DNA from 2 places in the Olleya sp. AS48 genome. Region 2 is predicted to be linked to the other one. Evidence: riboswitches for the same ligand, from Rfam matches in the RefSeq annotation. Region 2 holds a riboswitch; the other holds the start of a gene.
The links. A riboswitch is a leader RNA that binds a small molecule or an ion and turns the genes downstream of it on or off. The one in region 2 is predicted to bind thiamine pyrophosphate.
Positions count from the first base shown of each region.

Region 1: linked by a shared signal. The riboswitch ahead of thiM (hydroxyethylthiazole kinase) and the one ahead of WNY60_RS05100 (TonB-dependent receptor) in region 2 are both predicted to bind thiamine pyrophosphate.

Region 1 covers NZ_JBBMRD010000008.1:161,811-170,438, reverse strand. Annotated here, with positions in the region: gene WNY60_RS11485 (TonB-dependent receptor) at 1-2,134, shown strand, start outside; gene thiD (bifunctional hydroxymethylpyrimidine kinase/phosphomethylpyrimidine kinase) at 2,333-3,148, opposite strand; gene WNY60_RS11475 (TenA family protein) at 3,136-3,789, opposite strand; gene thiE (thiamine phosphate synthase) at 3,765-4,409, opposite strand; gene thiM (hydroxyethylthiazole kinase) at 4,406-5,179, opposite strand; TPP riboswitch at 5,259-5,351, opposite strand; gene WNY60_RS11460 (hypothetical protein) at 5,424-5,993, opposite strand; gene WNY60_RS11455 (hypothetical protein) at 6,145-6,981, opposite strand; gene WNY60_RS11450 (TPM domain-containing protein) at 7,026-7,838, opposite strand; gene WNY60_RS11445 (TPM domain-containing protein) at 7,892-8,335, opposite strand; gene WNY60_RS11440 (LemA family protein) at 8,340-8,628, opposite strand, start outside.
Region 2 covers NZ_JBBMRD010000003.1:16,944-25,571, forward strand. Annotated here, with positions in the region: gene pnuC (nicotinamide riboside transporter PnuC) at 1-479, shown strand, start outside; gene WNY60_RS05085 (ATP-binding protein) at 440-1,018, shown strand; gene WNY60_RS05090 (DUF4301 family protein) at 1,005-2,561, shown strand; gene arfB (alternative ribosome rescue aminoacyl-tRNA hydrolase ArfB) at 2,563-2,970, shown strand; TPP riboswitch at 3,089-3,179, shown strand; gene WNY60_RS05100 (TonB-dependent receptor) at 3,282-5,540, shown strand; gene WNY60_RS05105 (hypothetical protein) at 5,594-6,040, opposite strand; gene greA (transcription elongation factor GreA) at 6,194-6,667, shown strand; gene WNY60_RS05115 (HIT family protein) at 6,803-7,192, shown strand; gene WNY60_RS05120 (hypothetical protein) at 7,187-7,534, opposite strand; gene WNY60_RS05125 (HAMP domain-containing sensor histidine kinase) at 7,535-8,628, opposite strand, start outside.

The DNA.
Region 1 (8,628 bases), on a different contig from region 2:
AGGTGATAAAGAAAACAAAACCATAAACTTAACCATAAAAGAAGAAAACAATAAAGGTGTTTTTGGACGTGTTGCAGCAGGAGTTGGGACAGATAAAAGGTATGAATTTGCCGGAATGTTTAATAGGTTTGACAACGACCAACGTATTAGCGTTTTGGTTGGTGGTAATAACATAAACTCGCCAGGATTTAGTTTTGGTGAAATCGAAAAAATGTTTGGTAGTGGTGGAAGCCGAAGTTGGGATAGCAATGGTTCTTTTAGTATTAACGGAAGACAATTTGGAGGTGGTCAAGGGATTACAACCTCTAAATTAGCAGGAGCCAATTATGCAGATGCTTTAAGCGAAAAAACAGAAGTTGCTGCAGATTATTTTTTCTCAAACAGTAATTCTGAAAACGAAACGTCTTCCCAAAGGGAAACTATTTTATCCGATTCTAGATATTTTTCTAATTCTACATCTCGCTCAAATAACGATACACAAAGTCATACTGTAAATTCGGATTTTGAAATAAAAATTGACACTACATTTTTTATAAACATCAAACCATCCTTTGCTTACTCTAAGAGTACAACAGATTATACTAGTCAAGACGAAACTTTAGATCAAGATAGAGCGTTAACCAACCAATCTACATTATCATCGTTTGTAGATAATCGCGTTAAAAACTTTTCAAATGAAATTAGCGTTACTAAAAAGTTTGGTAATAAAGGTGCCTTTTTAAGATTTGGATTGGATAACAGTTTTAATAATAGTGAAAGTGAAGACTTTATAAATTCTAATACCGAAGTGTTTGGATCAAGTCCAGAAACTATTAACCGAAACCAATTTACTGATGGTGATAACTCAAGCAACAATTTACAAACTGACATAAGCTATAGATTGCCAGTTATTGAAAAAGAATTTTTTGTAAGTTTTGATTATGAATACCAACGTAATAAAGACGAAAACATACAAAGTACCTTTGATTACAACTCTGGTACAGATAATTATGATGCTTTTAATGAACTGTTAAGTACAGATTTTGAATACACTGATATAAAAAGTGCACCAGGAGTTAGCTTAAGTTATAATAAAGAAAAATGGTCAGCTAGAATAGGTGCAGATTACGTGTCTAGAACTTTGAAAAATCAAGATGGATTACGACCGCAATTTAATGTTGAAAGAGATTTTAAAGCAGTCGAACTACGATCTAATTTTAATTATAGATTTAGTAAAAAGGCTTCTATTTACGCCAATTACAGACTATCAAATAGACCACCATCTTTAAGGCAATTACAAGCGTTTGAGGATGTATCAAACCCATTAAATACAGTGGTTGGTAATCCTAATCTAGAGCCAACTAATGAGCATAGTTTTTACATGGGCTTTAATGCTTATAATTGGCAAGAACGTTCTGGTTTTTATATGTATGCTAATATTTCTAGAAGTCAAAATGCAGTAGTGTCCAGAACAACAATTGATCCAGCAACTTTAAAACGTATTACTACTTATGACAATGTAGACGGTAATCAAAGTGGGTATTTTGGATTGGATTATAGTAAAAAGTTTAAAATAGACTCTTTACAATCTGTAAGATTTAAAATTGGTAATTGGTCAAACTTTTCAAAAAATATAAACTATAATAACGACGTGCAATACGCAAGTAATGTATTGGTGTTTAATCCAAACTTTGGGATTGATTATGTTTATAATACTATTTTTGAGTTTAAACCACGTTACCGAATTTCATTTACAAATAACAAATATGATATTGAAGCTTTTGAAGACAGAAACTTCACATCTCATAATTTAGATTTAAATACTGCATTTTTTCTTCCAAAAGGTCTAGAATGTCGAAATGATGTCACCTATAATTATAATCCAAATATAGCAGATGGTTTTCAAAAAGATGCTTGGTTTTGGAATGCTAGTGTAGCGTATTCAGTATTAAAAGATAAAGGGTTAGTCACGCTAAAAGTTTATGATTTATTAAATCAAAATACCAACGCAAGGCGTACAGCTACTAATGACTATATACAGGATACGCAAAGTACTGTATTACGTCAATACTTTATGCTTAATTTTAGTTGGAAATTTAACAGTTTAGGGTCTAAGGGAGAAACTAGAGATAATGGTATGTATTACATGGATTAATTAATCCATAACCTACATAAAGTCTATAATAAAAAAAGCAGCTTACCTTAAAACGTAAGCTGCTTTTGTGTTGTATAATATGTGATTAAATAATGTGGATTGTTTATAGTTATGTGCTTTTTAATACATGCATTTATTTAAAATAGCTGAGGTGTTATGTTAGTAAAAGTTTGTAGATAAATTAAATATTGCAAGTCGTTATTTTAATCCAAAGTGATTTATAGGACCATTTCCTTTTCCTAAAATTTTGTTTTTCCCATTAGCAATAGCCATGTTTATATATTCACAAGCTTGCTTAACAGCATATTCTAAGTCATCGTCTTTACTTAAAAATGCAGCTATACTTGAAGATAAACTACAACCAGTACCATGTGTATTATTTGTGTGTATTCTTGGGTTTTTAAACACAGATAATGTATCAGTTGAATAATTGTACAATACATCAAACATATCGTCTGAAGTATCTTCTAAATGACCACCTTTTAATAATACAGATGTTTTAAACGTTAGGCCAATATCTTTTGCAGCAGCTTTAACGTTGTTTTTATGGATTACATATCCAATTAATGTTTCTGCTTCCTTACTATTTGGTGTAATTAACAATGCTTTTGGTAATAATTTTTTTAAGCAATCTATAGCTTGATCTGTAATTAACTTGTCGCCTGATGTTGCTATCATTACAGGATCTAGTACAACGTTTTTTGCATTGTATTCAGCTAATTTCATACCAACAATTTCTATTACTTCACAAGAATGGAGCATGCCTATTTTTATGGCATCAAAATCAATATCAGAGAACACAGCATCCAGTTGTTTTTTAATATGAAAAATAGGCATTGGATGTATATCAAAGACACCCTTGGTATTTTGCGCTGTAGATGCAGTTATGACACTTGCTGCAAATGCGCCACATGCCGAAATACTTTTGATATCAGCCTGTATTCCTGCGCAACCACCAGAGTCGCTACCAGCAATAGTTAATACACTTTTGTAGGGTGTTTTTATATTTTCCATGATTCTTTATTATAAGCACTATCCCAAAACATCCATTCTAATTTTGAAGCTTTTTCAAAAGCTTTATTCATGTTATTTATACTTTCATGTGATGCTTTAATAGTATGTTTGTTAGTTATTTCAATTGCACTTTTTACTGAATTTGCAAATGCTTCTCCACCATAGGTGTTAATCCAATCTTGGTAGGGATTGTTGTTTTTATTTGTCTGATTGGCTAAAATATAATCTCCAATCTGTTGGTAAATAGTAAAACATGGAAGCACAGCTGCAAGACCTTCTTCTAAAGATTTAGTATATGCCATACGCGATAAGTAACTTATATATAGTTCGCACGTAATTGAAGCTTCGTTTGTTATAATTTTTTGATTAAGAAAATTTTGATGCAAGGCATTTTCTACATTTATGATTCCTGTGGCTGCATTCAAAAAAAACTGTGTATCATTTTCATCATAACATTTTATACCTATTTGTGCCAAAATCTTTTTGTATTCAGATAAATAAATAGCATCTTGATTTATATAAAAATAAAATATGTCTTTTGGAAGCGTTCCAGCCATAAGCTCTTGTATAAAATGATGCGCTTTTATTTGTTCTAAAATGTGTGCTGTTTTTAAATTTATTTTTTCGTACCAGTTTGACATATAATTTCTTTTAATTGTGCTGTTGCTTGTTCTGGATTGTCAGCTTGTGAAATAGCCGAAACTATTGCTACACCATCTGATCCATGTTGTATTATACTTGCAGTATTTTTGTTGTTGATACCTCCAATACAAATAATAGGTATGCTGCATATTTTTTTTATTTCTTTTAAGCCTTCAATACCTAATGGCAAGTCTAAATCTTTTGTTTTTGTATTAGTATTAAAAATTGGAGATATGCCAATATAATTCACGTCTAGATGGTTAGCTTCCAAAGCTTGTTTTATATTACTTACAGACCAACCAATAATTTTGTTTTTGCCCAATAACTTACGAGCAAGTCCTACAGGCATATCCTTTTGACCAATATGTACACCATCTGCATCTATAGCTAAAGCAATATCTATTCTGTCATTTATAATAAGTGGAGTCTTGTATTTTAAACAAAGATTTTTTACAGCTAAGGCTCTAATATAAAATGCTTTTGTGTTTAGTTTTTTTTCTCTTAATTGAACTATGCTCACGCCACCTTTTAAACTAGATTCTAAAACATTTAAAAACGCTGTATTGTCAGTTATTCGTTCATCAGTAACATACATTAGAGAATAATCTTGCTGTTTCATTCTTTATTAGAAATTTGGTATAACGCATCAAGAAAATTTATTTGAAAACTCCCAGTGCCTTTTGATATTTTTTCAGCCTTATTACCTGCTTTTCCCATTAATTCCATTGCCATATATGAAGCCACATGGTAGTTTGAGTGTACTGCTACACAAGATCCAATGATGCTAGTCGCAGTGCAACCCATTCCGGTAACTTTGGCCATAATAGGTTTTCCTTTGGTTACTTTATCAATAAGCTCTCCAGTAATAATATAATCTACAGCACCACTTATAACAATGGTACTATTTAATTTTTTTGAAAGCTCTTGAGCTGCATTTAATGCGTTTTCTGAACTTATTGTACTATCAACACCTTTAGTATTATTGCTTAATTGAGTTAATGCTAAAATTTCTGATGCATTTCCTCTAATAACCGAAAGTTTGTATTGTTCAATAATTTGTAGAGCAGTTTTAGTTCTGTATGAAGAAGCGCCTACACCTACAGGGTCAAAAACAACTGGTATACTAAGTTGGTTAGCTTTTTTAATGGCTAATTCCATTGCTTCAACCCACTTTGGGCTAAGTGTTCCCATATTAATTACCAAGGCAGAAGAAATGGAAGTAATCTCTTCGACCTCTTCAATTGCATGAGCCATTACAGGTGATGCGCCAATAGCAAGTAATGCATTGGCAGTAGTGTTCATCACCACATAGTTGGTAATGTTATGAACTAAAGGTGTCTGTGCTTTTAATTCATTTAAAATTTTGTTGAGTTGTTGTTTTTTAGACATAGTATTTATTGTCAATTTTTATAATAAAAAAAGCCACTTTCGTAGCTGCGAAAGTGGCTTGTATAATTATATATCCAATTATGTACAAGGCTCGTTTCCCTCCGCTGTTGTTAAACATATCAGGTTCATAGGGTATAATCTCAGCCATATTTGGGCACCCCTAACGATTTTGTAAAGTTACTTTTTTTGTTTGAATTTGTCTATATAGTTTATTTGTTAAATGGTTAAATTGTTGAATATGATTTTATTCAACGTATACTTTTTGAGTGTATTCCATAATGTTTTTCAAAATGATTTTATTAACGCTTTCTTTATTAATAACTCCATTTTCATTATTTCTTCCCCAAAATTCATAAAGACTTTCTACTTCATCTGACAATAAAAAATAGTCATATTGTTCTTTCTTAAATCTTTGAAGTTCCTCAAAATTGAATGTTCTTTTCTGTATCAAATTTCCGTTTTCAATCTCCAAATATTCAAATATTCCGTTTTCAGGTTCTTTGTCAAATTCTCCTCTAAATTCATCAATTCTTATAAGTCCAGAATACCATTCAAACTTGTTATTTGGAAATAATTTATCTCGAAATGATTGCATATTAAAATTTATGTCAGTCAACCAATCTAGTTCTTTAATTAAAAGCTTATTATTTTTGACCTCAAATATCGCAACGTATCCTCTCCACAAAGCACTACAACTTATTTCAAATTTAGGACGTTTTTCTGGATGTTGTCGAAAGTACAGTTCTATTAGTTCAGTATTAAGATAATATTCTTGATTTTCATAAATTAGTTTATCTCTGATTTGACGTGTCATTTTTTAATTGCGTAAAACGTGTATGTATATGGTTTGTTGCGTGATTTAGGTACTAATTTAGCAATTATAAACCGAATAGAAAATCTGTGAGGGTTTTTGGAAGTATTGGAGAACCAGGCAAATTAATTATGTATGGTCTTGCGCCACGTGTTTAATAAGTTATTTTTCTTTCTTCTATGAGAGATGGTTGGTTGTGCGTATTAATTAATCTATAAATAATATTACCTTTTTTATCATATTTATATTCTATTGTTGTAATAGATTTTATAGTATCTGAATTTTTGAAAAATAGTTTTTCTCCATAAATATAATTATTTCTGTCATCAAATTTTCTGTTAGTGTAAGAAGTGAAAAGTTTTTTTCCTTTCTTATACCAATTTTGTTCATATTCATTCCCGTTTTTGTCATACTTATGCTCAATGATATTTTTAATACTATTGTCTTCTAGATTGTAACTTGTAGATTTAATTATTCGACCTTTTTTATCGTGAATTATAAGTGTTTTATCTTTGAGTTTATTGTTTTTGTCATAACCAAAATCAACATAATCAATTTTATTTGATGCGTATTCAAAAATTCTTTTTCCAGATAATTTATTGTTATGATAAAATTCAAATATGCTTTTTTTGAAATTCTTATGTAACTTATAAATAGAAAGGATATTTTCAGTAGAATCTGTATAACAAACGCTTTTGATAGTAAGTTCTTTTTTATTAAATAGTCGTTCACATTTTTTTCCGATTGTGTCTCCTTTAGAATTGATACTATAATCTTTGAATATTCTATTTTTTTTATCAAAGAATGAAATTTCTGAATATTTCATTTTTCCTTTTTTTATAGTGTCATCAATTTCAATTACATCATAAAATGTGATTTGTATTTTTTTTGGATTGCCTATATATTTTTCTTCAAATCTACTTTTGTAATCAAAAGTTTTACAACTTGTTACGGTTATTAAGATTAATAATATTAAATGGATTTTTCTCATTTTTGGAACAACACAGATATATAAAACCATTATATAATTTAATATTACCAACCTCCAGAAGCGCCTCCACCTCCAAAGCCACCTCCACCGAAGCCTCCACCAAATCCACCTCCTCCAGAAGAGCCTCCAAAACCACCTCCAAATCCTCCAGAACCGCTTCTGTAACCTCCACGTCCAGAGTTGCTTAAAATGATAGCTTCTAAAATACTTCGTGTCGTGTTGCTACCACCTCCAAAGTTATCTGTACCATTGCCACCTTTTTGGTTTTTAGATACAGAGATTAGTATGATGACAAACACAATAAACAAAAAGAATATAAGTCCTACAGGGAAGTCTCCTGCGTTGGTGTTCTGTCTAGAGCCTTGATATGCTCCAGTTAAAACTTCAAAAATAGCATCAGCACCACGATTTAAGCCTCCATAATAATTATTTTGCTTAAAGTATGGTATTATGTCTCTTTCTATAATACGACGCGACATAGCGTCTGTTAATAAATGCTCTACACCATAACCAGTACTAATATTTATTTTACGGTCGTCTCTGGCTAATAAAATAAATACACCATTATCTTCTTTTTCTTGACCAATTCCCCAAGCATGTGCCCATTGTGTACCTAAATAATTAATATATTCTCCATCTGTGGATGCTATTATAGCAACCACAATTTGTGTTGAGGTTGTGTCAGAGTATTTTATTAATTTGTTTTCTAAAGTGCTTTTCTCACTTGCGGATAACAAATTTGCATAATCATAGACGCTAGTTTGTCCACCATTTGATAGGCTTGGTTTTTCTGGTATTTTAAATTGTGCAAAACTTGTGCTAAACGATAGTAACAGTAATAATACAATGATTGGCATTGTATACTGTTTTATAGATTGCTTAAAAACTGCTAACCGTTGGTTTTTTAATTTCATCCTTTAGAGATCGTATTAGTCAACTGGTTAGTGTCATTGTCTTGGACTGGAAAATGGGTTTTTAGTTGTTGGCCTGCATGTAAAATACCATCTACTAACCCTTGTTTAAACTGACCATTTTTAAATTGATTTTGGATAATTAACTTAGTGTTGTCCCAAAAATCTTTAGTCACAACATCGTTAATACCTTTATCTCCATAAATACCAAATTTATGGTCGTTTACAGCAACGTAAATTAAAACACCATTTCTGTCTTTTGTATTATGCATTTTTAAAACAGAAAACACTTGTAATGCGCGACCTTCAAGGTTGTCATTACAAGTGTTTTCAATATGCACACGGATTTCTCCAGACGTATGGTCTTCTGCTATACGTATAGCCTCAACAATTTCTTGTTCTTCGGTAGTGGATAGAAAAGATTCTACGTCTTCAGGTATCATGTTTTTAGTCAAATTTAAATTCTACATCAGGTACGTTTTCAGATCCTGGATCAGCTTTGTATCTAGCCATTTCTTTAAATCCAAACCATCCTGTTAATAAGCTGTTAGGGAATTTAGAAGTATAAATATCATATTTATTTACTTCTTCATTATATCTATCTCTAGCAACATTTATTCGGTTTTCAGTACCTTCTTGCTGAGAGATAAATTCTTTAAACTGTTCTGTAGTTTTTAACTCTGGGTATCTTTCAAAAGAGGCAATAAGTCTACTAAAAGATCCACTTAATTCACTT
Region 2 (8,628 bases):
CCTTAATTTTTGTGTATTTATTATTAAAATGGGGTCTGTTAGGCGATATGATGATTAACGCTTATTATTTTGTAATGAGTGTTTATGGTTGGTATATATGGACAAGAAAAGTGGACGATCAACACGTTACACCTATTTCTGTTACCACAAAAAAGGAAAAAAAATTAAGTGTAATTATTTTTTTAGCAACTATGTTATTTGTGTTTGTAGTTTATAAAACATTTGATAAGTGGACTAGTTGGGTAGCATATGTTGATACCATTACTACTGCAATATTTTTTGTTGGTATGTGGTTGATGGCTAAACGTAAAATTGAAAACTGGATTTACTGGATTATAGGAGATATTATCTCTGTTCCTTTATATTTTTATAAAGGATTTACGTTTACTTCTTTTCAGTATTTAGGATTTACAGTAATTGCAATATTTGGTTATTTACAATGGAAAAAACACTTGAACAGCAACCTGCAAACTGTGTAAAAATAGTTTTGTTTGGACCAGAATCTACTGGAAAAACGACGTTATCTCAACAATTAGCTAGGCATTATCATTCCGTTTGGGTACCCGAATATGCTAGAGATTATTTACAAAATAAATGGAATAACGAACGTAAAACCTGCGAAACTCACGATTTACTTCCAATAGCTATGGGTCAAATGAGTATGGAAAACCGTTTGGCAAAAAAAACAGAATCTGTACTAATTTGTGATACTGATTTATTAGAGACTAAAGTATACTCTGAAACCTATTACTCTGGGACTTGCAATCCAGTTTTAGAAAAATATGCTATAAAGAATACTTATGATTTATACTTTTTAACGTATATTGATACACCTTGGGAAGCGGATGATTTAAGGGACAAGCCTGAAGAAAGAGAAGCAATGTTTGAAACGTTTAAATCTACATTAATAAAATATAATCGACCTTATGTATTATTAAAAGGAGATAAGAAAACAAGATTACAATTAGCCATAAAACATATAGATTTATTATTAGCAAAACATAATGATGCAGTTTAATAGTTCAGATAAAATTTTCATAGAAAAAAAAGGATTAACACTTAAAAAGGTAGAGCAACAATTACAGTTGCTTAAAACAGGATTACCCTTCATTAATTTAGAAAGAGCAGCAACTATTGAAGACGGAATACTTAAGTTTTCTGAGCAAGAGAAATCGGGTTTAATAAAGGTTTATGATGCTCAAAAAGAAGCAATCAAAATTGTCAAATTTGTTCCTGCTTCTGGAGCAGCGACCAGAATGTTTAAATTTTTATTTGATTTTATCAAGGATTTTAAGCCTAAAAAGCAAAGTATAAATGCTTATGTAAATAAATTTAAGGCTTCAGAGTTATCTTTATTTTTTATTGGGTTAGAAAAACTACCTTTTTATAATCTAGTAATAACCTATTTAAAGTCACAAAACAAAAACTATAATAAATTATCAAACGATGAAAAATTGGTTGCGTTTATCAAAGCTATTTTAAACGATGATCAATTAGCTTTTAGTGCTTTTCCAAAAGGATTATTACCGTTTCATAAATATAAAAATCATTTAGCAAGCGCTTTTGAGGAGCATTTATTTGAGGCTGCATTGTACTCGACCTCAAATGGTAAAGCTTCTCTTCATTTTACTATTTCAGAAAAACATAAAGAAAAGTTTGATGCTGAGTTTGCTAGAATTCAACAAATAGTTGAAAGCAAAACCAATACTAAATTTGATATTTCTTTTTCTTATCAAAAAGAATCTACAGATACAATAGCAGTTTCAGCAAAAAATGAAATTGTTAGAGAGGACAATCACGAGCTATATTTTAGACCATCTGGTCATGGTGCTTTACTTGAAAACCTAAACGACTTTGATGCTGACATTATTTTTATTAAAAATATTGATAACGTTGTAGTTTATAAATATGAAGAAGAAGTCGCTAAGTCTAAAAAAATGCTAGCAGGTTTATTGATTAATATAAAAAAGCAAGCGTTTAAGTATGCCAAAGATTTAGATACAAAGCAATTGTCGCATGAGGATATAGTTGAAATCGCAGAGTTTTTGATTTGTAAAATGAATGTTGTAATTTCTCCTGAATTTGAAAAATATTCTACAGCATATCAAATAGATTATTTAAAAAATAAACTAGACAGACCAATCCGTATTTGTGGTATGGTTGAAAACGAAGGGGAGCCAGGAGGAGGTCCATTTTGGGTTAAAGATGAAGGAGCAAATCTGTCTTTGCAAATAGTAGAATCTGCTCAAATTAACAAAAAGGATAAAGAACAAAAAAACATCTTAAAAAAAGCGACGCATTTTAATCCTGTAGACATTGTTTGTAGTATAAAAAACTATAAAGGCGAAACGTATGATCTTCAAAAATTTGTTGACCACCAAACAGCTTTTATTACTATGAAAACAAAAGTTGGAAAAGATATTAAAGCTTTAGAGTTGCCAGGACTTTGGAACGGAAGTATGTCCAATTGGAATACTATTTTTGTGGAAGTACCTTTAGTTACCTTCAATCCAGTAAAAACGGTTAATGACTTACTAAAACCAACACATCAAGTCTTATAACGTGTTAGACAAACAAGCTTTAGAGAAAGAATTTAACCTTAAAGCTATCAGAAGTTCTGGTAGTGGTGGACAGCATGTCAATAAGGTTGCTACTAAAATAGAGTTAAGTTTTTCTATTAATGATTCTGTAGTTCTTGCAAACGACCAAAAAGAACGGATTATATCAAAATTAGCAACTAGGCTAACTAAAGATCAGGTATTATTATTGCAATGTGGAGACACTAGAAGTCAATTAAAAAATAAAGGGATTATTATAAAACGTGCAATTGCTATTTTACAACAAGCTTTACAAGTAGATCCAGAGCGTAAACCAACCAAAATCCCAAGAGCAGTTATTCGTAAACGCTTAAAAAACAAAAAACACAACTCAGATATAAAAGCTAATCGAAAAAAACCAAAAATAGAGTAGCTTATTATATAAGTCTTAATTGTATTTTAACAATATTAATTATTGCGTAGATTATTCTTTGAAAAAAAAATCAAGAATCATATTTCATAAATCAAAATTCTAATCTACCTTTGCAGCGTTCTCAAAAAAGGGGTGCCTATATCGGCTGAGATCATACCCATTGAACCTAGAACAGGTAATGCTGTTTAGGAAATTTGAAACACATTTTTTGTGTTACTATATAATATATAGAGAGTCTATGTATTACAAAATTTAATTAATAACAATTAAGAATAATTACCTCTTTTTATTCGATTAGTAATTTAATCGTAATGAAAAATTTATTTCTTTTTTTAACACTATTAGTGTTATCGGTCAGTGTTAACGCACAAGACAAAAAAACAGTTGAGTCGGACTCTACAAAAATCACAAAACTTGATGAAGTGTTACTATCTGCTACTAGAGCAAAGGATAAGACACCAGTAGCTTTTTCAAACATCACAAAAGAAGAGTTAGAATCTATAAATCTTGGTCAGGATTTACCAGTATTATTAGATCAATTACCATCTGTAGTAACAACAAGTGATGCAGGAGCAGGTGTTGGTTATACAGGGATTAGAGTTAGAGGTAGTGATGCGACACGTGTCAATGTGACTATCAACGGAATACCTTACAATGACCAAGAAAGTCAAGGGACATTCTGGGTTAATATGCCTGATTTTGTAAGTTCTGTTGAGGATATTCAATTACAACGTGGTGTTGGAACATCTACCAATGGATCTGGTGCTTTTGGTGCTAGCTTAAACTTAAAAACACTTAATCCATCGACTGATGGTTATGCTACAACAACTAACGCAGTAGGTAGTTTTGGAACTAGAAAACATAATATTAGTATTGGTTCTGGAATTAAAAATAATTTTTATGCTGAAGCTAGATTATCCAATATACAAAGTGATGGATATATTGATAGAGCTAGAGCAGACTTAAATAGTTATTATACAGAAGCTGGTTTTGTTAACGAAAAAACATCCATAAAAGCTATTGTTTTTGGAGGAAAAGAAGAGACTTACCAGTCTTGGTACGGAACACCAGAAGCAGTTGTTAATAACGATTTAGAAGGAATTCAGGCTTTTATTGATAGAAATTATCCAAGTGATGCAGAAGCTGAAAATTTATTAAATTCAGGAAGAACTTATAATTACTACACTTATGATAATGAAATTGATAGCTATCAACAAACACATTATCAATTACATGCTTCTCACCAATTTAACTCTATATTTTCTGCTAATATTTCTGGTAATTTTACAACAGGTAAAGGTTATTATGAACAATATAAAGATGGTGAGGAATTAGGTGACTATTTCCCAAATAATGCAAATGCTTCAGACGAAGGTGATGTCATTAGAAGACGTTGGTTAGATAATAACTTTACAGCAATTGTATATTCACTTAACTATAAAAAGGATAAGTTAAATTTATATTTAGGTGGTGGATATAATTCTTATAAAGGGGATCATTTTGGTGAAGTTATCTGGGATTCATTTGAAACACCAATACCTGTAAGAAGCAATTATTATTTTAGTTATGGAGATAAACAAGATTTTAATACGTACTTAAAAGCCGAGTATAATATCAATTCAAATTTATTTGCATTACTAGATTTACAATATAGAACGGTTGATTATGAGTCTGTTGGAACAAGCTCAGATTTACTAGATATTAATGTAAAAGAAACGTATAATTTTTTCAATCCAAAAATGGGATTAACCTACAGGATTAATAATAATAGTAATGTGTATGGATCTTACGCTGTAGGTAACAGAGAGCCAAATCGTGACGATTTAACAAAAAATCCAATCAAGCCAGTATCGGAACAGTTACATGATTTTGAGTTTGGTTATAAATTACAAAATTCTAAGTTTTACTTAAACGCTAATTTATACTATATGGATTATAAAGATCAATTAGTGTTAACAGGAGATTTAGATGATGTTGGTGATCCAATCAGACAAAATGTAGCAGATAGTTACAGAGCTGGTATCGAGATACAAACAGGATATAAATTATCGGATCAATTTAGGATTGATGCTAATGCAACTTTTAGTCAAAACAAAATTAAAGCGTTTGATTATGTCGTTTATGACACGCAGTATGATCCTAGCACATTTGATACAGTATCTTATGATGCTGTTGTGACAACTTATAATGATACAGATATCTCATTTTCGCCAAACGTAATATTTGGTAGTACATTAACCTACTCGCCAATTAAAAATGCTAACATCGCTTTATTATCTAAGTACGTTGGGCAACAATATTTAGACAACACGTCAAGTGATAGTAAAAGTATGGATGGCTATTTTGTAAACAACTTAAATGTGTCTTATCGTATCAAACCAACTTGGATTAAAGAGATCGCTTTTAATGTATTGGTTAACAATGTGTTTAATAATAAATATGTGTCTAATGGTTATACGTATAGCTATTTTTATAGACCAGAAAACTCTAATGATGCACCAATCACAGAAAATTTTTATTACCCACAAGCAACCACTAACTTTTTAGCAGGTGTAACCTTAAAATTTTAACCAATAATTTTTTAACAACCCTTTAAAAGCATCTCTAATTTAGAGGTGCTTTTTTAGTTATTGTAAACTCTAATAACATCTCCATTAACCTCTACAAAGTAAGGTTTTAAACTATATTGTCCACTAGTACCATCAAAAGGAACACCTCCACCAGCAACACTATAACTATTACCATCATCACAATTACAAGTTGCAATACCACTTTCAACAGTTAGTAAAGAGCAGTCTGAAGGGACGTGATTAGGGTCTGTAATTTCAAAAGCATAATAAGTGTTACCTGTGTAATAAATAACAATACCATTATACCCAAAACCATTAATAACAATACTACCACCAGGAAACTCTAAGTCATTATATTGTGGTAAAGTTGTGTTTATGGAATTAAAAGTGTCAAAATTAATATTTGGTATAAAATTATTGCTGTTATCAGCATCATCGTTTTTTTGACATGACGTTATTAGCGCAAAGCATAATATTATTGTAGTTAAAGACCTTAACATATAAATTTAATAATTTTTTAGGATTGCAATTTACAACAATTACAATGTTGAGTTAAATATTTTGTATATTTGTAAGACAAAATCTCGTGTCGACGAGATTTTTGTGTTTAACGCTAAATTGTTTTAGCGTCTTTTTATTTAAACGAAAAAAATATGAGTAAAGTATCTTATTATACAGCAGAAGGGTTAAAAAAATTGCGTGACGAGCTTAAGCAGCTTAAGGATGTGGAGCGCGTTAAGGCCTCTAGAGCAATAGCAGAAGCAAGAGATAAAGGTGATTTAAGTGAAAATGCAGAGTATGATGCAGCCAAGGAAGCGCAAGGTATGCTAGAAATGCGTATCGCGAAGCTAGAAGATCAAATGGCTGGAGCACGTGTTATTGACGAGTCACAAATGGACACCTCTAAAATATTAGTCCTATCTAAAGTAAAAATCAAAAACCAAACCAATGGTATGGAAATGAATTATACTTTAGTAGCAGATGGCGAAGCAGATTTAGCCTCAGGTAAAATATCTGTAAACAGCCCAATAGGTAAAGGTTTATTAGGGAAATCAGTTGGTGATGTTGCCGAAATACAAGTACCAAGTGGTATAATTAAATTTGATATTGTCGAAATTAGTAGATAATATTTCATTTAAATAATAACGCTAAAGCGGAAATATATAAAAATGTAAATTTTTTTAAGATTCCTGTTTATTCTGAAACAAATTTCAGGTTAGCAGGAATCTTTTTTTATCTTTAGTTTCTAAACCGAAACCTATATGTCATCCATTTTTACAAAAATAGTAAACGGAGAAATTCCGTGTTATAAAGTAGCCGAAACCGAAGATTTTTTAGCCTTCTTAGATGTTAATCCTAATGCTAAAGGACATACCTTATGTATTCCTAAAAAAGAAGTAAATAAACTTTTTGATTTAGACCAAACCACTTATACTCAGTTAATGCTATTTTCCAGAAAAGTGGCAATAGCTTTAGAAAAAGCTGTGCCTTGTAAACGTGTTGGTGTAAGTGTAATTGGTTTAGAAGTACCACATGTACATGTGCATTTAATACCATTAAATACAATGGAAGACGCAAGGTTTATTAATAAAGTGTCTTTACAAAAGGAAGATTTTGAGGCTTTAGCAAAAGCAATTGCTGCCAATTTATAATTGGTAAACTAAAACGCTTAGTATTGCAGCTATTAAAAGGATAGCTGCACCAATTAAAATCCAAAACAGACTTTTGTACTTTTTAGATGATTTTTTAGGCTGGAAAGCTTTCATCTGGTAGTCATAAACGCGCTCAATGTCATCCGTCCAACGTGCTGGATAGATTTTAGTATTACAAACAATGCAATTCATTTCCGTACTTACCTCTTGTGTAATGCTTTTATAAAAAGAAGTTTCAATAAAACGTTGTTTAAACGTTAATTGCAGTCCTTTAGTGCTAAAGCATTCAGGGCAATTATTATTTAAATCAACAGTATTTATTGTTAGTAATCTATCAGACATTTATATTGTTTTTAGGCTAATCTGCATAGTTGTTCCTTTTCCTTTTTCAGAGTGCAAAACTTTTATACGACCATTATGAAAGTCTTCTACAATTCGTTTTACCAATGATAAACCAAGTCCCCAACCACGTTTTTTAGTTGTATAACCAGGCTCAAAGATAGTACTAAATTCGTTTTTACTTATTCCTTTTCCTGAATCTGTTACAGTTATTTTTACACTTTGTTCTAACTGTGTGATACTGACATGCAAATCACCTTTTCCCTTCATGGCATCTATAGCATTTTTAACTAAATTTTCAATAGTCCAACCATATAATTGGGTATTTAAATTAACGTATATAGGGTGATCAGGTAAAGTGATATCAAAATTTATTAGTCTTGAAGATCTTGTTTTTAAGTAGTCATAAGCGTCTTTGGTTTCAGCAACAATATCAACCTTATTTAGTGTTGGAAGCGATCCTATTTTACTAAATCGCTCTGTGATTGTTTGCAAACGACTAATGTCTTTTTCTATTTCTTTTATGTATTCAGGATTAGTATTTTCACCTTTTAAAATTTCGGTCCAACCAATTAATGATGATAAAGGCGTCCCGATTTGATGTGCGGTTTCTTTAGCCATTCCTGACCATAATTTATTTTGAGTTGCAATTTTAGAGCTGCGATAAAAAAAGTAAACCACTGCTCCAAATAAGACAATAATTAATAATAGCGCTAATGGATAATATTTTAGTTTATTTAAAAGTGGCGAGTTTCCGTAGTATAGCATACCTAGGGACTCATCGCTATTAGTTTTGTTATTATAATAGGATAATGCAATAGGGTGGTTTTCTTCTTCAAATTGTAATTGACTTTTTCTTAAAAAAGCATCAACATTTTTTATTCCTAAAGTATCTAAATTATTAAAGCTACTTATTTCTCCTTTAGGAGATACTAAAATCATTGGAGTTGTAGAGGTGGAATCTGTTATAATAAATGTTGTGACATTGTTTACTTCGCCATCCAACCCGTTTCTAAAACTATTTAAAAAATCACTTTGTGCATAGGACCATGTTTGCATTTTTCTGCGTTCTTCTGCTTTAAATTTTTGAAAAAACA